3 regions of the Streptosporangium oxazolinicum genome follow, and region 1 is predicted to be linked to each of the others. Evidence: riboswitches for the same ligand, from Rfam matches in the RefSeq annotation. Region 1 holds a riboswitch; each other region holds the start of a gene.
The links. Region 1 has a riboswitch for cyclic di-AMP ahead of ABD817_RS21560 (C40 family peptidase). Riboswitches for the same ligand answer to the same signal wherever they lie in the genome.
Positions count from the first base shown of each region.

Region 1 (5,741 bases):
CAGGGTCTGCTGCAGCGGCTTGTCCCACAGCTGCCACAGGACGTTCACGAGATAGAAGATGTAGGCGACGAAGCCCACGAAGGGGATCCAGGTCAGGCCGTAGGGGCCCCAGAGCACGCCGGCGCGCTTGACGGCCGTGTCGGAGCCGAGCCCGCCGGGCGGCAGGGCGCTGCCGACCGGCACGACCTTGATGCCCATCACCATCTTGCCGACCGTCTGCCCGCCCCGGCTGAGCATGAAGAACTCGTAGGCCACGTAGATGGCCGCGGTGATCAGCGAGGTGAGCAGGCTGGCGAGGAAGAGCCCGCCCCCCTCCGTGGTGGCACCCGTCTCCAGGTTGAAGCTGGGGGCCGTCACGAGCATGGCGGTGATCACCGCACTCACGATGAACAGCGGGATCGCCAGGATGATCCCGTCGATGATCCTCGCCACCAGGCGCTGCCACCACTCGGCGAGCGGGGCGGGCGCCCCGGGAGGACCGCCGTACGGCTGGCCGTACCCCTGCTGCCCGTACGCGGGCTGCTGCTGGCCGTAGCCCTGCTGCCCGTAGTCGGACTGGCCGTAGCCCTGCTTCCCGTAATCGGGCTGCTGGCCGTACTGCTGCCCGTAGTCGGGCTGCTGGCCGTAACCGGGCTGGGACTGCTGACCGTAGCCGGGCTGCTGCTGGCCGTAGCCCTGCTGCTGGCCGTAGCCGGACTGCTCGTGGGACGCCTGCTGGCCATATCCGGACTGCTGTCCGTACGCCCCCGTCCCACCCTGCTGCCCGTACGCGCCGGCCCCACCTTGCTGGCCGTAGCCCTGCTGCTGCTGGCCGTAACCGGACTGCTCGTGGGACGCCTGCTGGCCGTAACCGGACTGCTGTCCGTACGCCCCCGTCCCACCCTGCTGCCCGTACGCGCCGGTCCCGCCCTGCTGGCCGTAGCCCTGCTGCTGGCCGTACTGCTGCTGCCCGTAGTCGGGCTGCTGGCCATATCCCTGCTGCTGGCCGTAGCCGGGCTGCTGGCCGTACTGCTGGCCATATCCCTGCTGCTGCCCGTAACCGGGCTGGCTCTGTCCTGGGCCGGTGTTCGGCTGTGAGGCCTCCGACCGATATCCCACGACTGTTACGTCGGGGTCGAGTTCGCCAGCGGCTCGACCCGCGTTGTGCTGTCCGTAATCCGGGTGCCCCGACGGTGTGCGATCGCGGTCGGGATCATCCTGTGGATACGGCGGCTGTCCGGTGCTCACCGCGTCACCTCACTTAGACTGCGCATGTGGCAAATGTCAGACGCACATGCATGCTGCTGCACAAGGTATCGACATAGGTATCGACAGTCACCTTTCCGATCAGTCAGCTCTAAAGTCATCAGAGTCGGGCTCGCGTGTCAGGTGCAGCAGCATCCGGGTGTTTCCCAAGGTGTTGGGCTTGACGTGCTCCAGATCGAGGAACTCCGCCACGCCCTCGTCGTAGGAGGCGAGAAGTTCGGCGTAGACCTTGGGGGCGACGGGTGTGCCCTGGATCTCCCGGAAACCGTGCCTGGCGAAGAAGTCGACCTCGAAGGTCAGGCAGAAAACCCGGCGCAGGCCGAGTTCGACGGCCGTGCGAATGAGCGCGGAGACGATCCGGTGGCCGATCCCCATTCCCCTGCGGCCCGGATCGACGGCGACGGTGCGAATCTCGGCCAGATCCTCCCAGAGCACGTGGAGAGCCCCGCAGCCGATGACCTCCCCCTCCGCGTCGGTGGCGACCCAGAACTCCTGGACGTCCTCGTAGAGGGTGACGGTGGCCTTCTCCAGCAGGCGCGGGCCGGCGCCGCCGTAGGTGTCGACGAGCCGCCTGACGGCGCGGACGTCCGGGGTGCGGGCACGGCGGACCGTGATCTCGGGGCCCGCGCCGGGTGCGGGCGAGCCCCGCTCCGCCCCCTCGGCCCCGGCGCGCCGCCCCCCACCGTCGGGGGCGCGAACGACCGGTACGGGAGAATGCTCAGCAAGCTGCTCCATGACCGTTCAGCGTACGTCCTCGCCGGTCTTTAATTACGGCTCACCCTTAACTCGCAGCCCACAGCCCTCACATGACCCTTGGTAATCGCTTTGCCACACTGAGCGCGCGACACCTCCCGTGTGCCACAACTCACCTTTGGCACGGTCCCGGACCTGGGAAGACCTCCGCCGCACCCGTCACCCACGAGGCAAAGGCAGCGTAATGGCCATGTTGATCTTATTGACATGTGATCTTTCCGTGACATTTCAGTTGCGAAACCTCTACTGAATTCGCAGTTCTGGTTGAGCAGGAACCACGGGTGCACTAATCTCCGTGCTCGATGTCAGAGACGTAAAAAGCCTGACCCGCCGAATCCCCCACCAGCGGGGAACCGGGGACCCACCACGTCCTCCGGGGTGAATCCGAGTGCCACCGGCGCACCCGGTAGGGCTGCCTCCGGCCCGAACCCGTCAGCTAACCCGGTAGGCGGTCGAGGAGAGGAGCCTGTTGGTGAAGCGCACGCGCGACCGCGGAGGAAAGCACGCGGGCGACGACGCCCGCTGTCGAGAACGCGCGCCGCGAAGGCTGCGCCGTCGCGTGGCGGTCATCGGCCTGGCGTTCGCCACCCTGACCCTCGGCACGCCGCTGGTCGCCGCCACCGCCGACCCAGAGCCCAGCCTCCAGCAGCTGGCCAAGCAGGCCGAGAAGCTGCACGAGGAGATCGGCACCCTCGCCGAGCGGTACAACGGCGAGCGGGTCAAGCTCAAGCAGGCTCAGCGGGCCGCGGAGAGCGCCAAGAAGACCCTCGCGTCGAGCGAGTCCGAGCTGGCGACCCGCCGCACCAAGGCCACCCTCCTGGCGCAGAGCACCTACATGTCGGGCGGCCTGAACCCCGGGCTCGCCTTCACCCAGTCGACGGACCCCGACACCTTCCTCGACCAGGCCACCACCAACTACGCGCTCCAGCAGCAGCAGAGCGAGGAGGTCGCCCAGGTGGCCCGGGCGATCGAGGCCGCCGAGCGGGCGCAGGCCAGCGCCACGGCGAGGACCTCGGAGGTCAAGAAGCTCCTGACGGAGATCGACGGCAACCGGACCAAGATCGAACGACTGGTCGCGCGGGTCGAGAGCGACCTGTTCAGCGAGGTGCGCAGCAGGGCCGTCAGCAACAGGGGCGCCCGGGTGAGGACCAACGTGCCCATCGTGGGCAGCGGCAAGGCCGCGGAGGCCACCCGCTGGGCGCTCACCCAGCAGCTCAAGCCGTACGTCTGGGGCGCCGAGGGTCCCAACTCCTTCGACTGCTCCGGGCTGGTCATGTGGGCCTACCAGAAGGTCGGCATCAGCCTGCCGCACTACACAGGCGACCAGTGGACCGCGGGCACCCACGTCGGCAGGGACGAGCTGCGCCCCGGCGACCTGGTCTTCTTCTACAGCGACCTGCACCACGTCGGGATCTACATCGGCGCGGGCCTGATGATCCACGCGCCCCAGACGGGGGACGTCGTCCACATCGCCACGATCGACAACCGGCCCTTCGCCGGAGGCGTCCGCATCGCTGACTGATCGCGGACCGAACGTACCCGGCCCCCGCACGCGTGTCCGGCCCGATCTGCCGGACACGCGGCGGTGTTAGATCAGGCGGCGGCGGGCGGCCCAGGCCACGGCCTCGATCGCCGTGGCGACACCGATGCGGTCGCAGATGCCTCTCAGCCTGCGCCTGACGGTCCGTCCGCTGATGTCGAGGCGACGACCCACCCGATCGACCGTGACACCCTTGGCGAGCTCAGCCAGCAGCACGAGGTCGTCGTCGCTGAGACCGATATCGCTCATGCCCAGGGGGCTGTCGCCATGGCGTGAATCCACTTCTGGATATGCCATCAAGAGTCACTCCCCCCACTCTGGAAACCGGGTGCGAGACGCCGGAAATGAATACCGTCCGCCAGGAACGGTAAACGCCTTGTTCAAAGGTCGTCAAGTTCCACTCTTCATAGCGCGCGTCCAGTATTGACATAGTAGGCGCTACATGAAGTACTCATGATATGTCAGTGCCTTTGCGGCTATGTCATGATCGAGCCCAGGCACGAGGCGGCAAGCACCCCCTGGCCGAGGCGGTCGAAGTCCTGGCAGAACAAGGTTTCGCCGGAGCCGCCGCCCCCTGCCGGGCACGCCGGGCGCGCCGGGACCGGCCCCCCGGGGATCCGGCCCGCCCGCATTTCTCGGGAAAAACAGATCTCTTCCCGATACTCTTCGGCGACCACGGTCACTCACCGCCTTGACGGCACCCCACGGGAAACACAGAAATATGAGGGTCAAGGGAGCAGCTTTGCGGCATTCGCGAAGTATCACGCGGCGACGATGGGGCGCCGGGCGATATTGGACGTGCTGGAAATGGATTTCTGTCCCGTACAGAAACGGATGCGCCATTACGGGGGCTCATGGGCGCGACGGCGGTTTCCGGCCCACCGTTTCCGCCCTGTCCGTCCTGGCCTCACCCGCACGCCGTACGGGGACTCCCGCGATCCGCGGATCCGCGAGGGTGGGGCCACGGCACCGCTCCGCCCCGGTGTCCTGAGCCGCGTCCACGGGAAAAGGCCCGGCGGTATCGAGGACCGCCCCACCCCCGGCCGCGCGGCTCACGCTCGGATTCAGGCCCACCGGCCCAGGGCGTACGGCTCAACGCTCAGGCTCGCGCCCCTCGGGGCCGTACGGCTCACCCCTCAGGTTCGCCCCCCACCGGCCCGGGGCCGTGCGAGGTGCCGCTCGGCGCGACCGGCCGGTCTTCCGGGGCTCTCGGCCTCGATGCGCTCCGGCAGGGGACGCGCTCCGGGCGGGAAGCGGCGCCGGGCCTCACGACGGTGGCGCCGGGCCGGGCGGTGCCCGGCCCGGCGCCACCGTACGGGGAGAACGTCCTCGCGCGCCGCCCGCCGGGCTCAGGTGGTCGGCTTGACCAGCGGGAACAGGATGGTCTCGCGGATGTTCTTGCCGGTGAAGGCCATGACGAGGCGGTCGATGCCGAGCCCCATGCCGCCGGTGGGCGGCATCGCATATTCCAGGGCGGTGAGGAAGTCCTCGTCAAGCTGCATGGCCTCGACGTCGCCGCCCGCGGCGAGCAGGGACTGCTCGGTGAGGCGGCGGCGCTGCTCGATCGGGTCGTTCAGCTCCGAGTAGCCGGTGCCCAGCTCGGTGCCGAAGCCGATCAGGTCCCACTTCTCGGTGAGGAGCGGGTTGTCCCGGTGGTTGCGGGCCAGCGGGGAGGTCTCCAGCGGATAGTCCATGACGAACGTGGGCTGGACGAGCGTGTGCTCCACGAGGGCCTCGAAGATCTCCTGGACCAGCTTGCCCTGACCCCACTTGGCGTCCCAGTGGATCTCCCGCGCGTCCGCGAGCTTGCGGACGTGCTCCAGGGGCGTCTCGGTGGTGACCTCCTCGCCCAGCGCTTCGGAGACCGACCCGTACAGGGTGATCCGCGGCCACTTCGCCAGGCCGAGATCGATCTCCTGGCCCTCGTGGACGACCACGGAGTGGCCGAGGGCGGCCACCACGGCCTTCTGGATCATCCGCTGGGTCAGGTCGGCGATGTCGTTGTAGTCGAGATACGTGCCGTACGCCTCCAGCATCGTGAACTCGGGGTTGTGGGTGGAGTCGGCGCCCTCGTTGCGGAAGTTGCGGTTGATCTCGAAGACCTTCTCCAGGCCGCCGACCACCAGCCGCTTGAGGTAGAGCTCGATCGCGATGCGGAGGTAGAGCCCCATGTCGTACGCGTTGATGTGGGTCTTGAAGGGCC
Region 1 is NZ_BAABAQ010000008.1:40,999-46,739, reverse strand. Features, by position in the region: gene ABD817_RS21570 (RDD family protein) at 1-1,098, opposite strand, end outside; gene ABD817_RS21565 (amino-acid N-acetyltransferase) at 1,327-1,980, opposite strand; cyclic di-AMP (ydaO/yuaA leader) riboswitch at 2,317-2,465, shown strand; gene ABD817_RS21560 (C40 family peptidase) at 2,471-3,520, shown strand; gene ABD817_RS21555 (helix-turn-helix domain-containing protein) at 3,587-3,787, opposite strand; gene lysX (bifunctional lysylphosphatidylglycerol synthetase/lysine--tRNA ligase LysX) at 4,888-5,741, opposite strand, start outside.

Region 2 (5,741 bases), on a different contig from region 1:
AGCCCTACCAGTACGGCGGCACGGGCCCCGGCGGCTGGGACTGCTCCGGCCTGGTCCAGGGGGCCTGGCGCAGCGGCGGAGTCACCCTTCCCCGGACGACCTGGGAGCAGTGGAGCTGGGGCGCGAGCCGGAAGGTCTCGCTGAGCGAGCTCCAGCCGGGCGACCTCATCTTCAGCGAGGGCCTCGGTCACGTCAGCATGTACGCGGGCAACGGCCAGATCGTGCACGCCCCGCAGACCGGCGACGTCGTCAAGGTCGTCCCGCTATCCGCCTACGGCCGCCGTATCGTCGGAGCCGTCCGCCCCTGACCTCGGCGGGCCGAGGGTCCTCGCCGACCTTGTCGGCGGTGCCGGAAGCCTCGGCGGTGCTGGAGGGCTTCGCGGTGCCGGGAGACTCTGTGACGGTGGAAGGCTTCGCGGTTCCGGAAGACGGGCCCGAGGTGGCGCGGAGAAGATCGCGCACCTCCTCGTCGGTCGTCTGGGTGAAGTCCCGGTAGGACTGCCCGACCGCGAAGAAGTGCGACGGCGTGGTGGCGCAGACGACCTCGTCCACCACGGCGGCGAGGTCCCGGCAGGCGGACTCCGGCGCGGTCGGCACGGCGACGACGGTCCTGGCGGGCCGGAGGCGGCGCAGGGCCTGGAGGGCGGCGCGCATGCTCGCCCCCGTCGCGAGGCCGTCGTCCACCACGATGACGGTCCTGCCCGCGAGGTCCGGCGGCGGGCGCCCCTCACGATAGGCCCGCTCGCGCCGGAGCAACTCCTCCCCCTCGCGCCGGGCGACCCGCCGGACGATCTCCGGTGCGACGCCGAGGCCCCCGACGACGCCCTCGTTGAGGACGGTCACCCCGCCGCTGGAGATCGCCCCCATCGCGAGCTCCTCCCTTCCGGGAGTGCCGAGCTTGCGGACGAGGAAGACGTCGAGGGGGGCGCCCAGGGCCGTGGCGATCTCGTACGCCACCGGCACGCCGCCCCGGGGCAGGCCCAGGACGACGGTGCCGGGCTGCCCGCGGTACCTGTCGAGAAGACCCGCGAGCACTCGGCCCGCGTCGCGTCTGTCGTGGAACAAGCGGTTCGACATGATGACCGCCTCCCTGAGGTACGCGCCTGCCGTACCCTCTTCAAAATTTCTCAAACGGGCATAAAACCCGACATATGGCACCGGCGAATTGAAGATCGCCGAGACGGGTTTCCGGGGGGCGATCCACGGTGCCCGCGCGTGCGCCGGGTCGCGCGGCCCCCTGGCCGATCGCCGGGAACGGTCCATCCCCCCTGATCAACCCCGAATCGCGACAAGTGTGACGAATATTACAAAATCGTGATCTGCAGATCTTTATCTCAAAGATGTGACGAGAGTCATATCTCAATGGCATAAATGGCCATTAAGCAGGGGTAACGAAAAGATCAAGAGGGCTCGTTCGCCCTCCTGACTTGGGGAAAGCTTTGCCGAAAGCCGGAGATCGGGGTAACTTCTGGCGTCGCGACGTGCAAGCCACGCCGTCGCGGCGAATGTCGGTCTTCGGGCCGGTGTCCCTATAGAAATCCAACCGGCCGCCGTGCCCCCACCCGGGGGCAGGGCTCATCACGGCGGCCTGCCGAATCTATGCAGCCAGGAGGCATAGAACCGGGGACCCAAAAGGCCCAGCACAGCGCGGCCAGGGGTGAATCGGCATATTTTGCCGTAGGGCATCTTCCAAGCCCGAATCCGTCAGCTAACCCGGTAGGCATCAGTGGAAGTCCCAAGGAGAAATCCTGTCTACCACCCCGCACAACCCCCGTCTGTCGCGCCTTTTCCGCCTTTCCCTCGGCGGTATCGCCCTCACGTTGACCGCCTCAGCCGGAGCGGTCACCCTCGGGTCCACGGCGGCGCAGGCGACGGCGGACGGTCCCTCCGAGATCCTGGTCAACACCGCGGCCGGTGTCTCGGAGCAGGTCGAAAGCACCACGGAGACCGCCACTCAGGCCACGACCACGGCGAAGGCCAAGGGCAAGGCCAAGCTGAGTAAGGCGGCACTCCAGAAGGTCCGGGCCGGCAAGGCGGTCTCGGCGGCCAAGAAGCAGATCGGCGATCCGTACCGGTGGGGAGCCTCCGGTCCCGGAGCGTTCGACTGCTCGGGGCTCGTCCGATACGCCTGGCGCAAGGCGGGCGTGTCCCTCCCCAGGATCACGCACAGCCAGTACAGGTCGATCAAGAAGAAGGTCTCGTGGAGCAAGTTGAACCCCGGTGACCTGCTGTTCTTCAGCGGCAAGGGCCACGTCGGCATGTACGTCGGCAAGGGCAGGATGGTCCACTCGCCGAGCAGCGGCAAGACGGTTCGCATCGTGAGGCTGGCGGGCTACTACAGGTCCTCCTTCGCCGGAGCGGTACGGCCCGGAGCCTGAGCCCACACCCGGACCCGGAGCTCGCATACGGGCCCGGACCCTGAGCCTGCGTCCGGGCACGGAGCCCGGGGCCCGCGCCTGAGCACGGCGTCCGAAGTACGGCGCCCAAGCACAGGAGCCCGAGCCCACGTCCGGGCACACGCCCGAAGGCATACGCCCGAAGGCACGTGCCCGAGCACGGAAAAGCGGCCCCGGCCCTCCTCACGGAGGGCCGGGGCCGCTTCGTGTCGGTCGAGTACCATCGGCTCGTATGTCCGTCCCGAAAGGGCGCCGCGCCGTGCTCGCCGGGATGCTGGCGCTGATGAGCGCCGCTCCGTTCGCCGGGACGGGCCCCCTCCTGGCCGGAGCCGCCCCGCTCCCGCGCGCCCCCCGCCACCTTCCCCTGTACGACCCCCTGTACGACGCCCCGTACGTCCCCGCGAGCCCGCGCGACCTCCACGGCCTGTGGCCGGGCGCCGCCGTCACCGTCCGGGGTGAACACTCCCTCGTGATCGGTCACGGCGTCCCGGCCGCCGTCCTGCGGGATCTGGCGGCCAGGGCCGACCGGGCCCGCGCGACGATCGCGGAGATCTGGGGGCCGGTCCCCGCGGTGATCCTCTTCCCCGCCACCGACGCCGAGGCCGCGGCGCTCGCCGGGGCCGGGAGCACCCGCGGCCTGGCCGCGATGGCGACCGCGGACCGGGTGATCGTCCTGCCGTCGGGGTACGCCAGGCTCACCGCGACCGGCAGGGACGTGGTGATCACCCACGAGCTCGCCCACGTGGCCACCGGCGCGACCCGGGGCGGCCGGGTGCCGATGTGGCTGTCGGAGGGCTTCGCCGACTACGCGGGCTACCGCGACGCCGGGATCGCGGTGCGCACGGCCGCCGCCGAGCTGGCCGCCGAGGTGCGTTCGGGCGTCCTGCCCGGCAGCCTCCCGGGCCCGGCCGACTTCGCCCCCGGCGCGCCGAGGCTCGCGCAGGCGTACGAGGAGGCGTGGCTCGCCTGCCGGTTCGTCGCGGAGCGCTTCGGGGAGAAGGCGCTGGTGAGGCTCTACGGTAGCGATGTCGGGAGCACACTTGGGCTGCCGGTGGCCGAGTTCACCGAAGCCTGGCGCGACTACCTCAGGAAGGAACTCACGTGACGCTGAGCACGACGGACGCGCCCTCGGGCGTGCGGCCGGCGGGGTGGGCGCTGGCCGGTCTGGGGGTGGCCACGCTGGCGGTCGTGGCGCTCACCACGCCCTGGAGGACGCTGTCCGAGGGGGCTCCGGCCGTCGCCCCCGACCCGGCCCGCGACTTCACCCCCGAGCAGATCGCGAGGGCCGAGACGTTCGACGCGCTGGTCAGCCGCCCCGGCTACCTGTCGCTCGGCCTGACGCTGGTCGTGGCGGGGGTGCTGGTGGCCACCCCGCTGGGCGCACGGCTCGCCGGTCGGCTGCCGGGGCCGTGGTGGCTGCGGGCGCTGCTCGGCGTGCTGGTGCTGTCGGTGGCCGTGGCGATGCTGCGCTGGCCCCTGGGGATGTGGTCGGAGAGCTACCTGCGCGACTTCGGGCTGTCCACCCAGACCTGGCCGGCGTGGTCGGCCGACCGGGCCAAGAGCACCGGTATCGGCGCCGGGCTGACCGCGATCATGGTGGTGGCGGTGATCGGCCTGGCACGGCGCTTCCGGCGCTGGTGGATCCCCGCGGCGGCCGGGGCGTTCGCCCTGACCGTGGCCGCCTCCTTCGCCTACCCGGTGCTCATCGAGCCGGTCTTCAACGACTTCAGGCCGCTGGAGGCCGGTCGGCTCCGCGACGACCTGCTCGCCATGGCCGCCAGGGACGGTGTGCCGGTGGAGAACGTGCTCGTCGCCGACGCCTCCCGGCGGACCACCGCGCTCAACGCGTACGTCTCCGGATTCGGCGCGACCCGCAGGATCGTGGTCTACGACACGTTGCTCCGCGCGCCCGCCGACGAGGTCGAGCTGGTGGTCGCGCACGAGCTGGGCCACGCCAAGGCGGACGACGTGCTGTGGGGCACGCTCGTCGGCGGCCTGGGCGCGGCGTTCGGGGCGTGCCTGCTCTACGTGGTGACCTCGGCGGGGGGTGTGCGGCGCCGGGCGGGGGTCGCCTCGCTCGGCGACCCGGGGGCGGTGGGACTGGTGATGGGGGTGCTGAGCCTGGCCACGGTCCTGTCGGGGCCGGCTCAGAACCTGGTGAGCAGGCATATCGAGGCCCGCGCGGACGTGCACGCGCTGAACCTGACCAGGGACCCGGCGACGTTCGTGGCGATGCAGAAGCGGCTGTCAGTTACTAATATTTCGGATTTATCGCCTGATTTCATTGAGTATGTACTTTATGCATCGCATCCCACGGCACCGCAGCGCATCGCCCTGGCGCGCTCCTGGGCCAGGCTGAACGGCCTCCCGGAACCGTGAACCGCACGCTGGTCGTCACGAACGACTTCCCGCCCCGCGCCGGGGGGATCCAGTCGTTCGTGTACGGTCTCATCGCCCGCCGCCCGCCCGGCTCCGTCGTCGTCTACGCCCCCCGGTGGACCGGCAGCGCGGCCTTCGACCTGCGCCAGCCGTACCCCGTCGTGCGGCACCCCACCTCGCTGATGCTGCCCACTCCCGCCGTGGCCCGCCGGGCCGCCGGGCTGGTCGCCGAGTTCGGGTGCGACACCGTGGTCTTCGGGGCGGCGGCGCCGCTCGGGCTGATCGCGCCCAGGATGCGCGAGGCCGGGGCCCGCCGCGTCGTCATGGTCACCCACGGCCATGAGGCGGGCTGGACCGGGATCCCGATCGGCCGCCGGGTGCTCGCCAGGATCGGGGCGAGCGCCGACGTGGTCACCTACCTCGGGGAGTACACCCGGCGGAGGCTGGCCCGGGTGATAGCCGAGGACAAGCTGGTGCGGCTCGCGCCCGGCGTCGACACCGGGGTGTTCCACCCGGGGGCCGGGGGAGGGCGGGTGCGCGCGGAACTCGGCCTGGGAGAGCGGCCGGTGGTGGTCTGCCTGTCCAGGCTGGTGCCGCGCAAGGGCCAGGACACGCTCCTGCGGGTCTGGCCCGGCGTGATCCGGGACGTGCCCGGCGCGGTGCTCCTGATCGTCGGCGGGGGCCCTTACCGCAGGACCCTGGAGCGGCTGGCCCGGCCGCTGGGCGGTTCGGTCAGGATCGTCGGCCCCGTGCCCGAGGCGGAGCTGCCCGGCCACCTCGCCGCGGGCGACGTGTTCGCCATGCCGTGCCGCACCCGTCTGGGCGGCGTCGACGTGGAGGGACTCGGCATCGTCTATCTGGAGGCCTCCGCCAGCGGCCTGCCCGTGGTGGCCGGTTCCTCGGGTGGCGCCCCCGACGCCGTGCTGCGCGGGGAGACCGGCCTGGTCGTCGACGGCACCCGCCCCG
Region 2 is NZ_BAABAQ010000002.1:649,455-655,195, reverse strand. Features, by position in the region: gene ABD817_RS07900 (C40 family peptidase) at 1-308, shown strand, start outside; gene ABD817_RS07895 (phosphoribosyltransferase) at 250-1,077, opposite strand; cyclic di-AMP (ydaO/yuaA leader) riboswitch at 1,580-1,738, shown strand; gene ABD817_RS07890 (C40 family peptidase) at 1,821-2,378, shown strand; gene ABD817_RS07885 (gluzincin family metallopeptidase) at 2,629-3,501, shown strand; gene ABD817_RS07880 (M48 family metallopeptidase) at 3,498-4,775, shown strand; gene ABD817_RS07875 (glycosyltransferase family 4 protein) at 4,772-5,741, shown strand, end outside.
Region 2: it holds a riboswitch for cyclic di-AMP, as region 1 does, so the genes downstream of both, ABD817_RS07890 (C40 family peptidase) here and ABD817_RS21560 (C40 family peptidase) in region 1, are expected to answer to the same signal.

Region 3 (5,741 bases), on a different contig from region 1:
CGCGTCGAGCCAGACCACCTGGTCGCAGCCCTGCTCGACGGCCTGGCGCTGGGCCACGAAGGCCGCCGCGTAGTTGCCGCCGCACTTGGCGAAACCGGTGCCGCCGGGGGCCGCGCGGGTGTACTCGGTGGAGAGCCAGACGGTCACGGCCTTCCCGCCCCCGAAGTAGGCCGCGGCCGGAGAGGCGATGACCATGTACCGGTAGGTCCTGGACGGGTAGTTGACACCGAGCGCCGGCTGTGTGGCGATCATGAAGGGGCGCAGGTAGAGGCTGTGTCCCGGCGTGGTCGGGACCCACTCGCGGTCGGTCTGGACGAGCAGCTCCAGCGACTCGACGAACGTCCCCTCGGGCAGCTCGGGCATCGCCATCCGCCGCGCGGAGGTGTTGAAGCGGGCGGCGTTGGCCTCCGGCCGGAAGGTCACGATCGTGCCGTTCTCCTGGCGGTAAGCCTTGAGTCCCTCGAAAAGCTCCTGCGCGTAGTGGAAGACCGACGTCGCGGGGTCGAGGCTGAGCGGGCCGTACGGCACGAGCGCGGCGTCGTGCCAGCCCTCCCCCTCGGTGTAGTCGATCGAGATCATGTGGTCGGTGAAGACCTGACCGAACCCCGGGCTCGCCAGTACCTGCTCGCGCTCTGCCGCGGTGCGAGCGTGGTCGGAGAGCTGCACGTCGAAGCTGAGCTTCTGAGCGGTGGTCATCGCACGGATCCTTCTCTTGGTGTCTGGCTTACCCTCTGGTCCATTCTGCGTCGGACCGGGTAACGGGAAACTACTCCATCCATGCCGAAAACCGGCAGTGCTGGAGAAACAAAAACGCGCCTGGCGGCTCGGGTGAGCCGCCAGGCGCGTCGGGGTCGAGGGAGGCGGCTTCCTCAGCCGGCTACTCGGGCGGTGATGTCGTCGCCGATCTCGCGGGTGGTCCGGCCGGTCCGGCCGGCCGGCCGCTCGGCCAGGTCGTCGGCGACGGCCTGCTCGACCCTGGCGGCCTCGGCGGCCATGCCGAGGTGGTCGAGGAGCATGGCGACCGACAGGATCGTGGCGGTCGGGTCGGCCTTGCCCTGGCCCGCGATGTCGGGGGCGCTGCCGTGGACCGGCTCGAACATGCTCGGCGCGGTGCGGTCGGGGTTGACGTTACCGCTGGCCGCGAGGCCGATGCCACCGGCGATCGCCGCGCCGATGTCGGTGAGGATGTCGCCGAAGAGGTTGTCGGTGACGATCACGTCGAAGCGCTCCGGCTGGTTGACGAAGAACATCGAGGCCGCGTCGACGTGGCAGTAGTCGGTCTGGACGTCGGGATACTCCAGGCCGACACGGTCGAAGGTGCGGGCCCAGAGATCACCGGCGTAGGTGAGCACGTTGGTCTTGTGGACCAGCGTCAGCTTCCTGCGGGGGCGGCCGAGCGCCTTGTCGAAGGCGTAGCGCACGACGCGCTCGACACCGTAGGCGGTGTTCAGCGACTCCTGGGTGGCGATCTCCTGCGGCGTGCCCCGGCGCATGACGCCACCCGCTCCGGCGTACGGGCCCTCGGTGCCCTCGCGGACGACGATCATGTCGATGTCCTCGGGGCGGGCCTTGCCCAGCGGTGTCTCGACGCCGGGGAAGAGCTTGACCGGGCGCAGGTTCACGTAGTGGTCGAGCTGGAAGCGGAGCTTGAGCAGCAGGTCGCGCTCCAGGATGCCCGGGGGCACGCTGGGGTCGCCGACCGCGCCGAGCAGGATCGCGTCGTATCCGCGCAGCTCGTCGAGGACCTGGTCCGGCAGGGTCTCGCCGGTCTCGTGGTAGCGCTTGGCACCGAGGTCGTAGCCGGTGGTCTCCACCTTCGTGCCGACCGCTTCGAGGACCTTCAGCCCCTCGGTGACGACCTCGACGCCGATTCCGTCCCCGGGGATGACCGCCAGGCGAATGTTACGCGAATCCATGCAGGCACCCTACCGGTCCGTCTCGGTGATCGAACACCGGTCTCATTCCTCGGACGTGACCGCGTGGCGGCACCCCTGATCGTTTTGTCCTTTTTTGCTCGGTATTGACCGTTTCGGGAGGTTTCGTTATGGTCCTCCCATTCACATCACTGCCTAATCCGTACGGGCCATCCCCTTATCGGGCCCGCACGGAGCCGGGGAACCACTCTTTCCGGAATCCGCCGGGCCCCCGGGAACCCCGCTCCTCCCCCGGAGCGCGTTCCCGCTCGCCATCACACGGATTCCTTGGGGCGAATCAGCGCGTTCTCGCGCCGTAGGGCGGCCTCCACGCCCGAGCCCGACAGCTCACCCGGCCGGCCTTATGGAAGGAATCATCCTGTCCGGCACAGTTCTCCCCCGCGTCCTGTCCATCTCCGCCTCCATGATCGTCGCCGGCGCCGCGGTGCTCGCGACCTCCACCGCCGCCCTGGCCGCCTCCCCTCCCCCGGCCCCCGGCCCCGCCGCGCTCAACGCGCCCGCGCTGAAGCAGGCACTGAAGGCCACGGCCGTCAAGCCCGCCTGGAAGAAGGCCGTCGACTGGGCCATGTCCAAGCGCGGAACGCCCTACGTCTGGGGCGGCACCGGCCACGGCGGCTTCGACTGCTCCGGCCTGATGCTCCGCGCCTACCGCGCCGCCGGGATCAAACTCCCCCGCGTCACCTACGACCAGTACGACGCGTTCTCCAAGAAGATCGCCTGGAAGGACCTCAGAGCCGGCGACCTGGTCTTCTTCAGCGGCCTCGGCCACGTCGGCATGATCACCAAGCCCGGCTACATGGTCCACGCCCCGCAGACCGGAGACGTGGTCAAGGAAGAGAAACTCGACTCCTGGCGCCGCGACTCCTTCGCCGGCGCGGTGCGCCCCGACCCGCAGGGCGTCGAGCTGAGCGAGCGGGTCGAGCGCGCGACCCAGATCGTCGCCGGCGGATGAGACACGCCGGCGAACCGTCGCCGGGAGACCCCGGCGGCGAGGGAGACCGGTTCAGCGGCTGGGAGCGCCGCCGTTGTCCCTGCGGTCCAGAGCGGTCTGCAGCGCGTCGATGGCCTCGTCCTCGGTCTCGTCGGGACGGTTCCAGGGATACATGTCGTACATGGCGAATCTCGTCTCGGTCGCATGCGAGCAAGGAAGGTGGTCGAGACTCCGGTCGGGACTCCGACCAGGCCTGATGTCACGGGTCCGGATCACGGACCGCCGACGAGGGGCTTGGAGCCGGCAGGCGCCACGACACCGTGGCGAGTCGCCGGTCCGCCCCTGTCAGGCCCCGCCGCGGCAGGTAGGAATGACAGGAACCTGGCGCATTTCACTCCAGGCTACCTGGCCACGGGAACGCCGTCTCGCCCGGCGTACACACTTCTCACATGCTGAGACGAGCTGTGGCCGCCGCCCCGGTCTCCGGGGCGGCGGCCACAGGGGCGGGACGGTTAGGGTCTGTTTTGTGGATCTTTCCGCCTACTGCGGTCGCCCAGGCGGCGCCCCGCGGCGTTGTCGTCGTCGCCCATAACTCCGTTATGGACTCCTCCTCCGCCTTGCGGGGCATCCACCTGGACGATCCTCGCCACGGCGAAGATCCACAAAACAGACCCTAGTCGGCCAGGTCGACGGAACGGCCGCTGTCGGCGCCGATCTCCGAGCCGATCTGGTCGATCACGTCGGCCGGGATGGCGGTGTCGACGGTGAGCGCGATGAGCGCCTTGCCGCCCTTGGCGTCCCGGGCCACCTGCATCGAGGCGATGTTGATCGAGTGGTCGCCGAGGATGCGGCCGACCACGCCGACGATGCCGGGGCGGTCGGTGTAGGTGAAGAACGACAGGTGGTCGGTCGGCTCGATCTCCATCTGGTAGCCGTTGACCTCGACGATCTTCGTGATCTGCCTCGGCCCGGACAGGGTGCCGGAGACCGAGACCGCGCGGCCGTCGGCGAGGACGCCGCGGACCGTCACGACGTTGCGCCAGTCGGGGCTGTCGGAGCTGGTGATCAGCTCGACCGACACACCGCGGTCCTTGGCCAGCAGCGGGGCGTTGACGTAGGTGACCGAGTCCTCGACCACGTCGGTGAAGACACCCTTGAGCGCGGCCAGCTCCAGCACGCGGACGTCGTGGGAGGCGATCTCGCCGCGTACCTCGACGTCGAGCTTGGTGGCGACCTCGCCCGCGAGGGCGGTGAACACCCGGCCGAGCTTCTCGGCCAGCGGCAGGCCCGGCTTGACGTCCTCGGCGACGGCGCCGCCCTGGACGTTGACCGCGTCCGGCACGAACTCCCCGGCGAGGGCGAGCTTCACGCTACGCGCGACCTGGGTGCCGGCCTTCTCCTGGGCCTCGTGGGTGGAGGCGCCCAGGTGCGGGGTGACGACGACCTGGTCGAGCTCGAAGAGCGGGCTGTCGGTGACCGGCTCCTTCGGGAACACGTCGATGCCGGCGCCGGCGACGCGGCCCTCCTTGATCGCGGAGTAGAGGGCGTTCTCGTCGATGATGCCGCCGCGGGCGACGTTGATGAGGCGCACGTTCGGCTTGACCGCGTGGAGCTCCCTGTCGCCGATGAGGCCGATGGTCTCCTTGGACTTGGGCAGGTGCACGGTGATGAAGTCGGCCTCGCTCAGGGCCTCCTCCAGCGAGACCAGCCGGACGCCCATCTGGGCGGCGCGGGCCGGCTGCAGGTAGGGGTCGTAGGCGATCAGCTCGACACCGAACGGCTGGAGGCGCTGCGCGACCAGCTGGCCGATCTTGCCGAGACCGAGGATGGCGACGACCTTCTCGTCGAGCTCCACGCCGGTGTACTTCGAGCGCTTCCACTCGCCGCCCTTGAGCGCGGAGTGCGCCTGGGCGACGTTGCGGGCCGAGGCGAGGATGAGGGCGACGGTGTGCTCGGCGGCGCTGGTGATGTTGGAGGTCGGCGCGTTGACGACCATGACACCGGCCTTGGTGGCGGCCTCCACGTCGACGTTGTCCAGGCCGACGCCCGCGCGGGCGACGACGCGGAGCCTGGGGGCGTTGGCGATCGCCTCGGCGTCGACCTGCGTGGCGCTGCGCACGATGAGCGCGTCCACGTCGGCGAGGGCGGGAAGGAACTGGGCACGGTCGGCGCCGTCGGTGTGGCGGACTTCGAAGTCCGCGCCCAGAACCGCGAGACCGGCCTCGGAGAGTTCCTCAGCGACCAGTACGACGGGCTTGTTCACAGGCTGGATCCTTACTAGACGGTGAGGGGTGCACGGACCTCACGTAGTCTATCGGCGCTTGTGAACGCGTTCACGAGTGTCCCGCGATCCGAGACGCTCCGCGCCGCCCCGGGAGGCTCCCGAAGGCGCGGGCAGGCCCCGGAACGCTCCAGGACAGCGAGGCGCTTCGCGACCCAGAACGCGGTCTTACCCGTCCTTGACAGATCTCATGCTCCCAAAATTCAAGTTGGTATTGATCCCAGGAAAACTTCGCGATTACCCTGATAAGCCGTGGTCCACTACCTATCGTTCCTCATATGAGCATCGGGAACCCCGCTCTCGGCAACGTGCTCGCGCAGCACGGCGATCCGCACCGGCTGCTTGCGGCGCTGGCCGAATGGGGACTCCTGGTTGCCGTGCGACCCGACCGTTCCGTCGTGCTCGGCACGACCCAGGCCGGTGATCGTGTCCTCCTCGGATACACCTCGGCGGACACCTACGCGCGGCACCGTGGCAGCCACTCGTTGTCGGCGTGCGACGCCGACACCATCCTCGACATCCAGCGCGTCACCGGTGTGCGGGAGATCGTGATCGACGCGGCGGGCCCGGCGGCCGCGGCCGTGCCGATCGAGGA
Region 3 is NZ_BAABAQ010000003.1:610,071-615,811, forward strand. Features, by position in the region: gene ABD817_RS12245 (branched-chain amino acid aminotransferase) at 1-696, opposite strand, end outside; gene ABD817_RS12250 (3-isopropylmalate dehydrogenase) at 870-1,916, opposite strand; cyclic di-AMP (ydaO/yuaA leader) riboswitch at 2,057-2,290, shown strand; gene ABD817_RS12255 (C40 family peptidase) at 2,278-2,886, shown strand; gene serA (phosphoglycerate dehydrogenase) at 3,539-5,128, opposite strand; gene ABD817_RS12265 (SPOR domain-containing protein) at 5,425-5,741, shown strand, end outside.
Region 3: it holds a riboswitch for cyclic di-AMP, as region 1 does, so the genes downstream of both, ABD817_RS12255 (C40 family peptidase) here and ABD817_RS21560 (C40 family peptidase) in region 1, are expected to answer to the same signal.